4 regions of the Sphaerisporangium sp. NPDC051011 genome follow, and region 1 is predicted to be linked to each of the others. Evidence: riboswitches for the same ligand, from Rfam matches in the RefSeq annotation. Region 1 holds a riboswitch; each other region holds the start of a gene.
What was found. A riboswitch is a leader RNA that binds a small molecule or an ion and turns the genes downstream of it on or off. The one in region 1 is predicted to bind cobalamin.
Positions count from the first base shown of each region.

Region 2: another riboswitch for cobalamin. It lies ahead of AB0H21_RS38655 ((2Fe-2S) ferredoxin domain-containing protein); the one in region 1 lies ahead of cobN (cobaltochelatase subunit CobN).
Region 3: another riboswitch for cobalamin. It lies ahead of AB0H21_RS27955 (ribonucleoside-diphosphate reductase subunit alpha); the one in region 1 lies ahead of cobN (cobaltochelatase subunit CobN).
Region 4: another riboswitch for cobalamin. It lies ahead of AB0H21_RS07375 (ABC transporter substrate-binding protein); the one in region 1 lies ahead of cobN (cobaltochelatase subunit CobN).

Region 1 covers NZ_JBFAGG010000002.1:656,530-660,171, forward strand. Annotated here, with positions in the region: gene cobG (precorrin-3B synthase) at 1-1,253, opposite strand, end outside; cobalamin riboswitch at 1,390-1,515, shown strand; gene cobN (cobaltochelatase subunit CobN) at 1,577-3,642, shown strand, end outside.
Region 2 covers NZ_JBFAGG010000027.1:27,188-30,829, reverse strand. Annotated here, with positions in the region: gene AB0H21_RS38665 (iron ABC transporter permease) at 1-642, opposite strand, end outside; gene AB0H21_RS38660 (ABC transporter substrate-binding protein) at 648-1,667, opposite strand; gene AB0H21_RS38655 ((2Fe-2S) ferredoxin domain-containing protein) at 1,719-2,102, opposite strand; cobalamin riboswitch at 2,429-2,555, opposite strand; gene AB0H21_RS38650 (NAD(P)-binding domain-containing protein) at 2,773-2,865, opposite strand; gene AB0H21_RS38645 (enoyl-CoA hydratase/isomerase family protein) at 2,862-3,642, opposite strand, start outside.
Region 3 covers NZ_JBFAGG010000013.1:48,097-51,738, forward strand. Annotated here, with positions in the region: gene AB0H21_RS27950 (tripartite tricarboxylate transporter substrate-binding protein) at 377-1,339, shown strand; cobalamin riboswitch at 1,471-1,672, shown strand; gene AB0H21_RS27955 (ribonucleoside-diphosphate reductase subunit alpha) at 1,783-3,642, shown strand, end outside.
Region 4 covers NZ_JBFAGG010000003.1:9,034-12,675, forward strand. Annotated here, with positions in the region: gene AB0H21_RS07370 (cytochrome P450) at 1-812, opposite strand, end outside; cobalamin riboswitch at 1,416-1,549, shown strand; gene AB0H21_RS07375 (ABC transporter substrate-binding protein) at 1,618-2,571, shown strand; gene AB0H21_RS07380 (iron ABC transporter permease) at 2,727-3,642, shown strand, end outside.

The sequences.
Region 1 (3,642 bases):
GCCGTGGCCGCCTGAACCGTCGCGCGCCCGGTGCCGGACCGGCCGGTCGCGTGGGTGGCGTCGGCCTGGACGTCGGCCAGGGACTTGGCGCAGCCCGGACGTCCCGTGCAGGACGTGACCCCGGTCCACGGAGAGGCCGGGTCGGTGACCAGACCGGCCTCGCCCAGCCTCGCGAGCCACGATTCGGCGGTTTCCGGCCTCATACCCGGGACGATCACGCTCCGCCAGGGAGTGAGCCGTACCTCACCCGCGCCCGCCCGCGCCGCCTCGGCCAGCACGGACGCCTGCGCGGCCGTCAACCGTCCGAGCGGCGGCATGACGACGAGCGCCACCCGTCCATCGGTCTGGGCGAGGGGCCCCAGCCGGGGCGCGGGCCGATCGCCCAGACCGATGGACGGGGCGGGCCGGCTGCCGCCGAGTCCACCGGACGGCCGTCCGGACTGCTCCTGGAGGGGCGGTGACGCGGGCCCGTCCGCCGATCCGGGGCCGGCCACGCGGCCGGCTCCCGGCGCCCGTGCGGACACACGGGCGGTGATGTTCGCGGGGCCGTCGGCCAGCTCGGCGACGCGCCACGCGGCCGAGCCCTGGGCGGCGCGTTCGGCCAGGAACGCCTCGCCCGCGGCGATCATCAGGGGGACGACGTCGGAGGGCGCGGCGCGCAGTCCCGTGTCCCGCCCGGCCAGCAGCAACGCCCCCCGGACGTCCGCGGCGGGTGGCCGTGTGCTTTCGGTGGCCGGACGGGGGAGGTGCGCGGCGGAGGGAAGGGGGAGGTAGGCGACGTCTGCGGCGGGGAGCGCGACGTCGCCCCGTCCGTCGTCCACGGCGAACAGGAACCGGCCGGGCAGGTCCGCCAGGGCCGGGTGCGAGACGAGGGCCTCGTCCAGCTCGCGGACCAGCGGCGCCACCTCGATCAGCCCGCGACCGTCCAGCCCGGCCAAGGGGGACGCCAGGATGTTGCGCACGCGTTCGTGCGTGGCCGACGGCAGAAGCCCGATGGCGGCCATCCTTTCGGCGAACAGCTCCGCGCCCGGCCCGTCCAGCCCGCGCACCTGCACGTTCGCCCGTGAGGTCAGCTCGACGACCCCCGAACCGAGCGCCGCGCAGGCCGCGCCGAGTTCCGCGAGCCGCTCCCCGGTGAGCAGCCCCCCGGGCACCCGGACCCGGGCGACGGCTCCGTCCGCCGCCGGATGCGTCTGCAACGCCCCGGGGCAGGCGTCCGCCCGGGACCGCTCCCCGAACTCCGCATCTGCCACGTCGAGGATCGTAACCCGCCATCCGTCGTGAAACCGCCGCGGTCCTCCGGGCCGGCTCCTCGCACCCGGCGCGGACGGGGTGGGCGGGGTCGCATTCCGGCGGGGGGCGTGGTCTCATAGAGGCGACGGCAATACGGAGGAAGCCGGTGTGATTCCGGCGCGGTCCCGCCACTGTCACCGGGGAGTCAACCCCACCACAGGCCACGGCCCGGCAACGGGCGGGAAGGCCGGGGTGAGCGTCGATCCGGGAGCCAGGAGACTCCAGGCCGTGTGGACCTACTACCCGGGGCGCGGATCCCGAGTGAGGACGTGCCGTGCGCGATCTGCCAGTTCTCCCTGTTCTGCTGCTGTCGACCTCCGACACCGACCTGCTCAGCGCACGCGCGAGCGGCCTGCCGTACCGTCTGGGCAACCCCGCGAGGCTCGCCGCCGCCGACGTTCCCGCCCTGCTGGAGGACGCCGGGCTGGTCGTCGTCCGTCTGCTCGGCGGGCGGCGGGTCTGGGAGGAAGGGCTGGACGCCGTACTGGCGGGCCCGCTGCCGGTGGTCGTGCTGGGTGGTGAGCAGGCTCCGGACGCCGAGTTGATGGAGCTGTCCACCGTCCCGGGCGGGGTGTGCGCCGAGGCGCACGCGTACCTCGCCCACGGGGGGTCGGCGAACCTGGCCGAGCTGCACCGCTTCCTGTCCGACACGGTCCTGCTGACCGGCCACGGCTTCGCGCCGCCCGCGCCGACCCCGAACTGGGGCATCCTGGACCGTCCGGACGCCCGGCCCGTGGAGGCCGGGGTGGCCGTGCGGCCCGTCGTCGGGGTGTTGTACTACCGCGCGCACCACGTGGCGGGGAACACCCGGTTCGTCCAGGTGCTGTGCGACGCCATCGAGGACGCGGGCGGCCGGGCGTTGCCGGTGTACTGCGCGTCGCTGCGCACGGCCGAACCCGCGCTTATGGATGTGCTCGGCCAGGTGGACGCGCTGGTCGTCACCGTGCTGGCCGCGGGCGGCACCCGTCCCGCCACGGCGTCGGCGGGCGGCGACGACGAGGCGTGGGACGTGGGGGCGCTGGCACGGCTGGACGTGCCGATCCTGCAGGGCCTGTGCCTCACGGGGGACCGCGAGACGTGGGAGAGCAGCGACGACGGGCTGTCTCCGCTGGACGCGGCCTCGCAGGTGGCGATCCCGGAGTTCGACGGGCGCATCATCACGGTCCCGTTCTCGTTCAAGGAGGTCGACGCCGACGGGCTCCCGGTGTACGTGGCGGACCCCGAGCGCGCGGCGCGGGTCGCGGGCATCGCGGTCCGGCACGCGGCGCTGCGGCACGTGCCGCCCGCCGACCGGCGGATCGCCGTGATGCTGTCGGCGTACCCCACCAAGCACGCCCGCATCGGCAACGCCGTGGGCCTCGACACGCCCGCGAGCGTGGTGCGCCTGCTGGCGGCGATGCGCGACCGGGGGTACGACATAGGTACAGGCGGGGAGATCCCGGGCGTCGACCGGCAGGACGGCGACGCGCTGATCCACGCGCTCATCGCCGCCGGCGGCCAGGACCAGGACTGGCTGACCGAGGCGCAGTTGGAGGGCAACCCGGTCCGCATCTCGGCCGCCCGCTACCGCGAGTGGTACGCCACCCTGCCCGGGGACCTGCGGGAAGGCATGGAGCGCCACTGGGGCCCGCCGCCGGGCGAGTTGTTCGTCGACCGCTCCCGCGACCCGGACGGCGAGATCGTGCTGGCCGCGCTGCGCGCCGGGAACCTCGTGGTCATGGTGCAGCCGCCGCGCGGGTTCGGCGAGAACCCGATCGCGATCTACCACGACCCCGACCTGCCGCCGAGCCACCACTACCTGGCCGCGTACCGCTGGCTGGCGGACGGCTTCGGCGCGCACGCGGTCGTCCACGTCGGCAAGCACGGCAACCTGGAGTGGCTGCCGGGCAAGTCGGCGGGGATGTCGGCGTCCTGCGGCACGGACGCGGCGCTCGGCGACCTGCCGCTCGTCTACCCGTTCCTGGTCAACGACCCGGGCGAGGGCACGCAGGCCAAGCGGCGCGCGCACGCCACCCTGGTCGACCACCTCGTGCCGCCGATGGCCCGCGCGGACAGCTACGGCGACATGGCGCGGCTGGAGCAGCTCCTGGACGAGCACGCCTCGATCGCGGCGATGGATCCGGCGAAGCTGCCCGCGATCCGCGCCCAGATCTGGACGCTGATCCAGGCCGCGCGGCTGGACCACGACCTCGGGGTGGCCGACCGTCCGCACGACGCGGAGTTCGACGACTTCCTGCTGCACGTCGACGGCTGGCTGTGCGAGGTGAAGGACGTGCAGATCCGCGACGGGCTGCACGTCCTCGGCGAGGCGCCGCAGGGCCGCGTCCGGGTGGATCTCGTGCTGGCCAT
Region 2 (3,642 bases), on a different contig from region 1:
TGTCACCACCAGGAAGCCGGCGACCGCGGACAGCACCTCGGCCGTCGCCACCCCGGCCAGCACGAGCCGGACCGTCGTCATGCGCCCGCCGGATCGGGCGAGGAAGTACACCGCGACGAGCGCGGCCAGGGCACCGATGAACGCCGCCACCGGCAGGGAGAAGACTCCGAACAGGGTCACGTTGAACACGACGACGGCCACCGCGCCGACGCTGGCTCCCGAGGACACGCCGAGCAGCATCGGGTCGGCCAGGGGGTTGCGCACCAGCGCCTGCAGGGCCATCCCGCACACCGACAGACCGGCCCCGATCACGCCGCACAGCAGGATGCGGGGCAGCCGCACGTCCATGACGATCGTCTCGCGGACCTGGGTCCAGCTCTGCTCGGCCAGGGCCGGGTGGATCCGGTGCAGCAGGATGCCCCAGACCTGGCCGGGCGGCAGGTCGACCGAGCCTGCGGCCACTCCCGCCGTGGCGGCCGCCAGGGTCAGCAGCACCAGGCCGGCGAGCACGAGCGTCATGGAAATCCGCGGACGGCCAGGCGTTCGGGAGTCGCGCGGGGACGCGACGCTCTCCGCCGCCCCCGGACGCCCAGGTGAGGCGGCGCCCGCGGCAGTCCCGCCGGCCTCCGTCATGTCGGTCATGTCGGTCACTGGAAGCGGTCGGGGTGGAGCTGTCGTGCGAGGGACTCCACCGCGGACGGCACCCGGACGCCGAGGACCACGGACGAGAGCGGCAGCACCGCGAACCTCTGCTTCTTGATCGCGGGGACGTCCTTGAGCGCGGGGTTGGACAGCAGGAACCGCTTCTTGTCATCTACGGACTGGTCGCCGTAGTCATAGATGACGATCACTTCGGGCGCCCGCTCCGCCACCTGCTCGAACGACACGTCTCCCCATGCCTTGGGCAGGTCGGCGAACAGGTTCACCCCACCGGCCAGCTTGATCACCTCGTTGCCGATGCCCGCGCCGCCCGCGGTGAACGCGGTCTTGTCGCCGCTGTCGTAGACGAACAGCTTGATCGGGACGGCATCCGCCAACCTCTCCTTGACGGTGTCGAGGGTCACGTGCAGCCGGCGCACCTCCTGCTCGGCGCGGTCGGGCACGCCGAAGATCTTGGCGACGTTGCGGACCTCCTCGTCCATCATCGACACGGTCACCGGCCCGGATGGGCACTGCTCGACGTTGAGGTAGGAGTCGATCCCGGCCTCGGCGAGCGCGGCCCGGCCGCGTCCCTCCTTCTCGTCGAAGGCGCTGCTGAAGCCGCCGTAGACGAAGTCGGGCTCGGCGGCCAGCAGCGCCTCGTAGGAGGGATATTCCTTCGACAGCACCTTGATGCCGTCGTAGGCCGCCTTGTACTCGGGCAGGATCCGGTCGTCGAGATAGCCCGTACCGATCATGGACTTCTCCAGGCCGAGCGCCAGCATCACCTCGGTCGCGTGCTGATTCAGCGACACCGCGTGCCGCGGTGGCTGTTCGTAGACGGTGGTCACACCGCAGTTGGCCACCGTGACCGGGAAGCCCGTCGGCGTGATGGAGGCAGCAGTCCCGGGCGCCCCGGTCGTGGGGGTGCCGGTGGCGGATGCGCCGGTGGTGGTACCGCCGCAGCCGGTGACGAGCACCGCCGCGGTGAGCGCGAGTGCCGGGAGCAGGAGACGTCCGCGCGTCATATGTATGTCCTCATGCGTATGTCCTCTCGAACAGAAGGGCAGATATCGGAGTCAGGTGGCCGGGTCGGGCTTCTCCGCCGAGCCGCGCACGACGTCGCCGGTGCCGGTACGCCGCGGCGGAGCCGTGACGTGGAGAGCGAGGATGGCGGGGAGATCGGCGAGGCCGGGGCCGCCGGCGCGGATCCACGCGGCGACGTCGTCGGCCGCTTCCGGCTGGTTGACCAGTCCCAGCCACACCGGGCGCCCGCCCGCCTCCCGCCCCGCGGGTGAGGGCTGTACCACGATGACGTTCGCCTGCTCGCAGACGTCCAGGCAGTCGGTGACGCGTACCTCGGCGACCTCGGCCAGGCGGGTGAGCTGCTCGTCGTGGTCGAACCCAGGGACCTTGCGCGCGCTGCCGCAGCAGCACCCCCGGCAGACGGCGATCCTCGTCATGCGCGCTTTGACCGTCTACCAGGTAGGCGTGGGTGACAGCTGAACGTATGCACGGCAAGCGCCGGGTCGGGATGCGGGATCGCGATCAGGTCGGTGAGGATGAACGTCGCACAGCGGAGGAAGGCTCATCGGCGGTCTCCTGGGAACAGGCCGCAGCCGCCATTCCTCGATGACGGGCGTGGCTGACGAGGAGACGGATCACCGGGAGAGGCCCGCTTGGGAAGCGGTGCGGGCAAGCGGAGGTGACCTGCCGGCCATGCGGCATGACGATCACCGTTCCTCTCTTGGGGAGATCCGCCCCAATTTCCGTGAGGAGGCGACCGCATGAGTCTCCTGGCTCTCGGGTCGAGGCTCGCCCCGGCCTTCCCACCCCATCGGGGCAGTGGCGTCGTCGGGGTCCGCTCGCCGATCACAGTGGCGGGACCGCGCCGGATTCACACCGGCTTCCTCGTTCCGCCGTCGCCTTTCGCCGCCCATGGTCGCACACGCCGCTCTGTTCGCAAAAGCTCACATTCTTCGCACCGACTCGCGGGGGCCAGGGCGTTCCGGCGCCAAGGGGGATCGGCCGGCGGGCACCATGGTGATGACCAGCCCGGCGTCGGCGACCCCCTCCGTCGCCGAACGCGCGGCCGCACTCCCTGTGATGCCGCCGTGGCGAGCGCGGCGCCGTTCACGTCGAGCCGTGCACATCATGGCCGTTCTTGACGAGGTTGACGGCCATGCGGCCGCCCATGCCGCCCAGTCCGATGAAAGCGATCTTCATGACAGTCCCAGCTCCAGGTCCCCCAGGGGGGCGAAGAACGCTCCGACCTCCTCGGGCGAGGCGGCGACCGCCCACCGCGGCGTCCGGTCCTTGTCGATGATCTGGGCGCGGATGCCCTCCCGCAGGTCCGGGTGGCGCAGGGCCCGGCACGACACCCGGTACTCCTGGTCGAGCACCTCCTCCAGCGAGCCGAGGAGCCCCGCCCTGCGGATCGCCTCCAAGGTCACCTTGAGCGCCGTCGGCGACCTGCCGACGATCTGCTCGGCCGCCTCCTTCGCCGCGTTGTCGCCGCTGTCCAGCAGGAGCTCCACGATCTGCGCGACGCTCTCGGCCGCGTAGCAGACGTCGATCCAGGCACGCTGTCCGGCCAGCGTCCCGTCCGGGGCGGCACGCGCGTAGGTCTCCAGGGCGTGCGCCACCCCGTGCTCCTCCACGGCCCGGCTGAAGGCGGCCAGGTCGGCGGAGGGGACGAAGTGATCGGCCAGCCCGCAGAGGATGGCATCGCCCGCCCCGATCGACGCCCCGGTCAGCGCCAGGTGCAGGCCGATCTCACCGGGAGCGCGCGAGAGCAGGTACGTACCCCCGACATCGGGGACGAGGCCGATGCCGGTCTCGGGCATGGCCAGTCTCGTGCGCTCGGTGACCACGCGCACGCTGCCGTGCGCCGAGACTCCGACACCGCCGCCCAGGACCAGGCCGTCCATGAGCGCGACGTACGGTTTGCCGTATCGGGCTATGTGGGCGTTGAGGTGGTACTCGTCCCGCCAGAACGCGGGC
Region 3 (3,642 bases), on a different contig from region 1:
CTCCGGCGACGACAGGTGCGACGGGACCGAGGAGGACGGGCGGGACGCGGCGGCGGAGGACGGGCGGGACAGAACCGGGGAGGGCTCCGGAGGCCGCCCCGGAGTGGTGGGCGAAACCGGCGACGAGGACGAACTCGCCGGTTGCTGGGACGTCGACACGATGATCTCCTTCGCGGGGATACGAATTGAGCGCACCCCCACGCTCCCGCCCGGCCCGCCCCCGGCGACTCCCCCCACATCGGGAACCCCCTCCCCCGCACGGGGGATCGAGCCTTCGCCGAAGGCGGTCCCGCCGGGCCGTGGAGGGTGGGTGAGGGCCGTGTGCGGGGGCGGTGAGCTGGGCATTTAGGTGATATCGGGGGAAAGGGCGTGAACCATGCGTCGTCGCCAGGTGCTCGCGCTCGGGGCGGGGCTTGTCGCAATGGCCACCGGATGCGGGAGCGCCACCGACCCCCGCAGGCTCGCCTCCGCCACGGTCTCAATGGTGGTGCCCGGGCCGGCGGGAGGCGAGACGGACATGATCGCCCGGTCGCTCAAAGGAGTGGCCGAGCGCGAGTCGCTGGCCGGAGCGGTGCGGGTCGTCAACCGGCCGCTCGAGTCGGCGCTGACCGAGTTCACCCGCGCCCGGCAACCCGGCATGATGCTGATGGCCGAGCCCGAGCTGGTCGGGACGGTGCGGGACGTCCGCCAGGCCACCGCCTTCGCCGGCACCACCCCGCTGGCCCGCCTCTGCGGCGAGTGGGAGCTCCTGGTCGTCCCGGCGGCCTCGCGCCTGACGACGTTCGGCGCGTTCGCCGACGCGCTGCGGCGCGACCCGTCCCGGCTCGCCGTCGCGGGCAGGAACACGGGCGGGGTCGACCACGTCCTGCTCGGCATGCTGGCCCAGAGCCTCGGCGTCGACCCGCGCCTGGTCCGGTACGCGGCCTATCCGACCTGCGAGCAGGCCGTCGCCGCGCTGGCGGCCGGACGCGCCCCGGTCGCGATCTCCGGGCACGCGGCGGTGCGGCCGCGCGTGCGGTCGGGGGAACTGCGGGTGCTCGCGGTGTCCTCGCCGGACCGCCTGCCCGGCGTCGAGGCCCCGACGCTGCTGGAGTCCGACGTCCACCTGTACTGCGCGAACTGGCGGGGCCTGCTCGGATCCGGCGACCTTGCCGAGGCCGACAGGGCGGCGCTGGCCCTGATGTGCCGCGGCGTCGCGGACTCGCCACGCTGGCAGGCGATCTGCGTACGCAACGGCTGGACCCCGCTGTACCTCGACGGCGACGAGTTCCGCCAATGGCTGGGTGTGGAGTCCGCCCGCCTCGGCCGCGCCCTCGGCGACCTCGGCGTCCGCGTGTAGCGCCACGACGTGCCGTGACCCGTCAGCTCGATCGGTCGCCTCCACGTCCGGGATGGGGGTGGATGGTCACGCTGGGTGCATGGGAGCGACACAACCTATAGGGGTTGTTGCGGGGCAGGACACTAGATGTAGGATCCATGCTCGTCGCTGGTTCGCTCCTCGGGGCGAGGCAAGAGGGAATCCGGTGTGAATCCGGGACTGCCCCGCAGCGGTGAGCGGGAACGACCGCCGTCACATCAGCACTGGGCCGCCCGCGGCCTGGGAAGCGACGGCCAGTAGGCGTGTGAGGTGCGCCCGCGAGTCCGAAGACCTGCCGGTGACGTCGTCCAGGCCCCGAGGGAGGGCCGCCGGACGGGGAGACCGGCATGCCCGCTCACGGGTGCCCGGTCGTGCTCCGCCGTGCCTTCCTCCGGGGTGATCCGAGCGCACGAAGGAGACAGCACGTGACGGTGACGGATTCGCGGCCGGTGTACCGGCCGGAGGCGGGGAGCGAGCACAGGCGGCTCGCCATCGAGGAGGCCGCCGCCCGGGTCATCGCCGACCCCGCCAACTCCCGCGTCGCCGCGCGGCTGCTCGCCGAGGAGATCGCCGATGAGGCCGCCGCGCACGGCGTGCGGTCGTTCTCCGAGTCGGTCGCGGCCACGCACGCGGCGGGGCTGGTCCAGGACCGCCTGGCGGACTTCGTCCGGGACAACGCGGCCGTGCTGGACGGGCTGGTGGACCCCGGCGGCGACGACCGTTTCGAGTACTTCGGGCTGCGCACCGTCTACGACCGCTACCTGCTGCGCCACCCCGTGACCCGGGGCGTGCTGGAGCGCCCGCAGCACTTCTTCCTCCGCGTGGCCTGCGGCCTGGCGGACACCGTCGCCGAGGCCGGCGAGCTGTACCGGCTGACCTCCACGCTGTCGTACATGCCGAGCTCGCCGACGCTGTTCAACTCCGGCACCCGCCGCCCGCAGCTCTCGTCGTGCTTCCTGCTGGACTCGCCGCGCGACGAGCTGGACGCGATCTACGAGCGGTACGGCCAGGTGGCGCGCCTGTCGAAGTACGCCGGGGGCATCGGCATCGCCTGGACGCGGATCCGCTCGCGCGGCTCGCTGATCCGGGGCACCAACGGGCACTCCAACGGAATCGTCCCGTGGCTGCGCACGCTGGACGCGAGCGTCGCCGCCGTCAACCAGGGCGGGCGGCGCAAGGGCGCGGCCTGCGTCTACCTCGAACCGTGGCACGCCGACGTCGAGGAGTTCCTCGAACTGCGCGACAACACCGGCGAGGAGGCCCGCCGCACCCACAACCTGAACCTGGCCAACTGGATCCCCGACGAGTTCATGCGCCGGGTCGAGGCGGACGGCGAGTGGTCGCTGTTCGACCCCAAGGAGGTCCCGGAGCTGACCGACCTGTGGGGCGAGGCGTTCGACGCCGCCTACCGCGAGGCCGAGGCCGCCGGGCGGTACGTCCGGAAGGTCCCCGCCAGGGCCCTGTACGGGCGCATGATGCGCACGCTGGCCCAGACGGGCAACGGCTGGATGACCTTCAAGGACGCCTCCAACCGTGCCTCCAACCAGACGGCGCTGCCCGGGAACGTCATCCACCTGTCCAACCTGTGCACCGAGATCCTGGAGGTGACCAGCGACGCCGAGACCGCCGTGTGCAACCTCGGCTCGGTCAACCTCGCCGCCCACCTGGTGGAGCGCGGGCTCGACTGGGAGCGGCTGCGCGCCACGGTGGCGACGGCCGTGCGGTTCCTCGACAGGTCCATCGACCGCGGCTTCTACCCGACGCCGGAGGCCGAGGCGGCGAACAAGCGCTGGCGGCCGATCGGGCTCGGCGTGATGGGCCTGGCCGACGTGTTCTTCGCACTGCGGCTGCCGTTCGACTCGCCGGAGGCGCTGGCGCTGTCCAGCCGCGTCAGCGAGGAGATGGCGCTGGCCGCGTACCAGACGTCCTGCGACCTCGCCGAGGCGCACGGCGCGCACCCCTCGTACGCCGACACGCGGGCGGCGCGCGGCGTCCTGCACCTGGACCACTACCCGGCGGCGCGGCCCGTCCACCCCGGCGAGTGGGCCGCCCTGCGCGAGCGGATCGCGGCCACCGGGCTGCGCAACTCGCTGATGATCGCGATCGCGCCCACGGCCACCATCGCCTCCATCGCAGGCTGCTACGAGTGCGTCGAGCCGCAGGTGTCCAACGTGTTCAAGCGCGAGACCCTGTCGGGCGAGTTCCTGCAGGTCAACCGCTACCTGGTGCGCGACCTTCAGGAGTGCGGGCTGTGGACGCCGCAGGTCAGGGACGCGGTGAAGCGC
Region 4 (3,642 bases), on a different contig from region 1:
GCCACCTCGGGGTGGGCCTCCAGGAGCGGCCAGGTCCAGGTGAGCGTCGACGCCGTCGTCACCGACGCCGCCGCGTAGATGCTGACGAGGTCGTCGCGGACGCGCCGGTCGTCGCGCGGCGTGCCGTCCGCCTCCTGGGCGCGGCACAGCGCCGAGACGACGTCGGAGCCGTCGGCCGCGTCCCGCCTGACCTCGCGGATCAACGGGAAGATGATCTCGTCGATGGTCGAGACCGCGGTCTTGAACGCCCGGTCTCCGGGCAGCGGCACCCGGTACGGCATGAACGGCAGGAGCAGCCGGGTGAAGACCGCCGCGTCGGCCGTGTGGTAGGCGGAGGTGAGGCGTTCGCCGTCCCGCAGGGAGATCCGGTCGCCGAACAGCACGCGCACGACGCTCTGGTTGACGATGGCGCCCATCGTGCGGGCGGCGTCCATCGGGTCCTTCGAGCGGGCGCGCGCTTCCAGTTCCTCGATCCGCGCGTCGACGGTGGCGGCGATCGTCCCGGCGAGCGCGGCGACGTACTTCGGCGTGAACAGCGGCTGGAGGATCCTCCTGCTGGCCTCCCAGCCGGGGCCGTCCCCGAGGATGCTGTCGCCGAGCAGGCGGCCGAGCGGCTGCCAGAACATGCCCTGGCGGCTGTAGTTGGTCCAGTTGTCGCGCATGACGTGCTGGACGTGGTCGGGGTGGGTCACCAGGTAGGGCCGCAGCACGCCGAGGTTCAGCCGGACGATCCGCCCGCCGGCCTGCCTGCCCAGCGCGGCCAGGCCGTTCGCGGGGTCGCGCACGATGGCCGGCGCCACCCGTGCCAGCATGTTCCGTTTCCTGGTACGGGCAGCGTTGATTTCGACCGGCATTCCGACGTTCTCCACCCTTTCAACGACCCAGAGGCGCACCGCTACGAGGGGTTCCTCGTCTCGCCGGGAGCTCTACGTCGAACACCGGGTGCCGCAGAAGCCGCAAACTTCCCAAGCGGCTACTCTTACGGCAAAGTGACACATGATCGAGTTGATATCACGATCTTCTGACCTGGAGCAAGATTTTCGGTCAATGGTCCGGCCGACTACGGCAGGTTGTACTGTCCGGATATCCGCCGTCATGAGGCTCGTGACCGGTACGCCCTGGGCTGGGCTAGTCCCGCCGCCAGTGTCGGCACACATCGGGGACCCGAGCGTGGAACCGGTGTCGGTGGGCCTGATCGGAGCCGGTCCCTGAAGGCCGCCCTGAACCGCCGAGCGGAGCGAGGCCATGGGCAGGTTCGGGGCGCGGCGGTGTTCTGGAGGAGGAGGGAGGAAGGGGTGAGGAACGAACCCCTTCCGAGTGACGACGGAAGAACGCCGCCTAAAGGAGCGCCCCGAACCGCCGAGCGGAGCGAGGCCATGGGCACAGCGCCCTGAACCCGCCGCGCTGGAGGCGGCAATGAACCCAGTTGATACGGTTCCGGTGACGCGCGGCGTGGAGCGAAGCCGGTGTGAGTCCGGCGCTGTCCCGCAACTGTGAGATCCCCCCGGATCGAGCCAGGTCGCCTCCTGCCGCGCCGACGTCGTCAACCCTCGTGGAAAAAGGGTGATCCGTCCCACATCACGGGTCCCTCGTTTCCCGGCAACAGGAGGAACCCACGTGAGGCCCGTACGCACGGCCTTGGCGGGCGCGTTGCTGGGTGCGCTGACGCTGGCCGGATGCGGCCAGCCGACCGGCACCGCAGAGACCACCCCCGCCCCCGCCACATCCCCCGGCGAAACCGCGCAGGCCGCGGGCTTCCCGGTGACCGTCCAGGCCGGCAACGGCCCGGTGACGATCGCCAAGAAGCCAACGAAGATCATCTCTCTGTCGGCCAGCCATACGGAGACCCTGTTCGCGATCGGCGCGGGCCCTCAGGTCCTCGCCGTCGACGACCAGTCGAACTACCCGCCGGAGGCGCCCAAGACCGACCTGTCGGGGTTCAAGCCCAACGCCGAGGCGATCATCGCCAAGCAGCCCGACCTGGTCATTGTGTCCAACGACATCGACGGCGTCGTCGCCGCGCTCACCAAGGTCGGCGTCCCGGTGCTGCTGGAGCCCGCAGCCACCAAGCTGGACGAGGCCTACGACGAGGTCACCGACCTCGGGGCGGCCACCGGCAACGCGGAGAAGGCCGGCCAGGTCGCCGCGGACATGAAGCGACGGATCGACGCGTTCGCCGCCGCCGCGCCCAAGGGCAAGAACCTGACCTACCTCCACGAGCTGGACAGCACGCCGTACTCCGTGACCTCCAGCACGTTCCTCGGCCAGATCTACGGCCTGTTCGGGCTGACCAACATCGCGGACAAGGCGCCCGACACGGCCGGCGGCTACCCCAAGCTGTCCAGCGAGTTCGTGGTCAAGGCCGACCCCGACCTGATCTTCCTGGCCGACATCAAGTGCTGCGGCCAGTCCAAGGAGACCCTCGCCAAGCGGCCGGGCTGGGCCGGGCTCTCGGCGATCAAGAACGACCGGGTGATCCCCCTGGACGACGACATCGCCTCCCGCTGGGGGCCGCGCGTCGTCGACCTCGTCGAAATGGTGGGCGAGGCCGTCGGGAAGGCCTCCGGCTGAAACCCGCGACGGTTTCCACCGAGCCCCCGCCCGAGTCCCCGGCGCCCATCGCGGCCCCGGGGGCTTCGGCGCGGTCGCGGACGGCCGCCCTCACGGTCGCGCTCGCCGTGCTGGCCGTCTGCGTGCTGCTCGGGCTGGTGATCGGCGCGGTCGGCATGCCACTGAAGGGCGTGGCGCTCGAACTGCTCGACCGGCTGCCCTTCGTCACGGTCGACTCCGGGCTGTCGCCGGTCGAGAAGGGGCTGCTCGTCCAGTTGCGCCTGCCCCGCGTGGTGCTGGCGGCGATCGTCGGAGGCCTGCTGGCGATGTCCGGCGCCGGCTACCAGGGCGTGTTCCGCAACCCGCTCGCCGACCCCTACCTGCTCGGCGCGGCCGCGGGCGCGGGCTTCACCGCCACCCTGATGATCGTGCTGATCCAGGTGGACGGCCTGGTGCCGCTCGCGGCGTTCGGCGGGGCGATCGGCGGGGTGCTGCTGGCGTACGCGCTCGGAAGTACGGCGGGACGCGGCGGCGGTACGGCCACGTTGGTCCTGGCCGGGGTCGCGGTGTCGTCGTTCCTCGCCGCGCTCCAGGCGTTCGTGCAGCAGATCCGCGTCGAGCAGTTGCAGAAGATCTACTCTTGGATCCTCGGCGGCATCGGCGGCGACTGGTCGCAGGTGTGGCTGGTCGCGCCGTACGCCGTGGTGTCGTCGGTGGTCCTGCTGGCCCACGGGCGGCTGCTGGACGTGCTGTCGGTGGGGGACGACGAGGCGGTCGGCCTCGGCGTCGACGCCCGGCGGGTCAGGCTCGTCGTCCTGTGCGCCGCCTCCCTGGCCACGGCGTCGGCGGTCGCGGTCAGCGGGCTCATCGGGTTCGTCGGCGTGGTCGTCCCGCACGTCGTGCGGCGCCTGGCGGGCGGCTCCTACCGGGTCGTGCTGCCCCTGTCGTTGGTGGGCGGGGCCGCGTTCATGGTGCTCGCCGACCTGCTCGCCCGAACGATGCTCGCCCCGGCCGAGCTGCCGATCGGCGTGGTCACGGCCTTCGTCGGGGCGCCGTTCTTCGTCGGCGTCCTGCGCGCCACCCGGGCGGTGA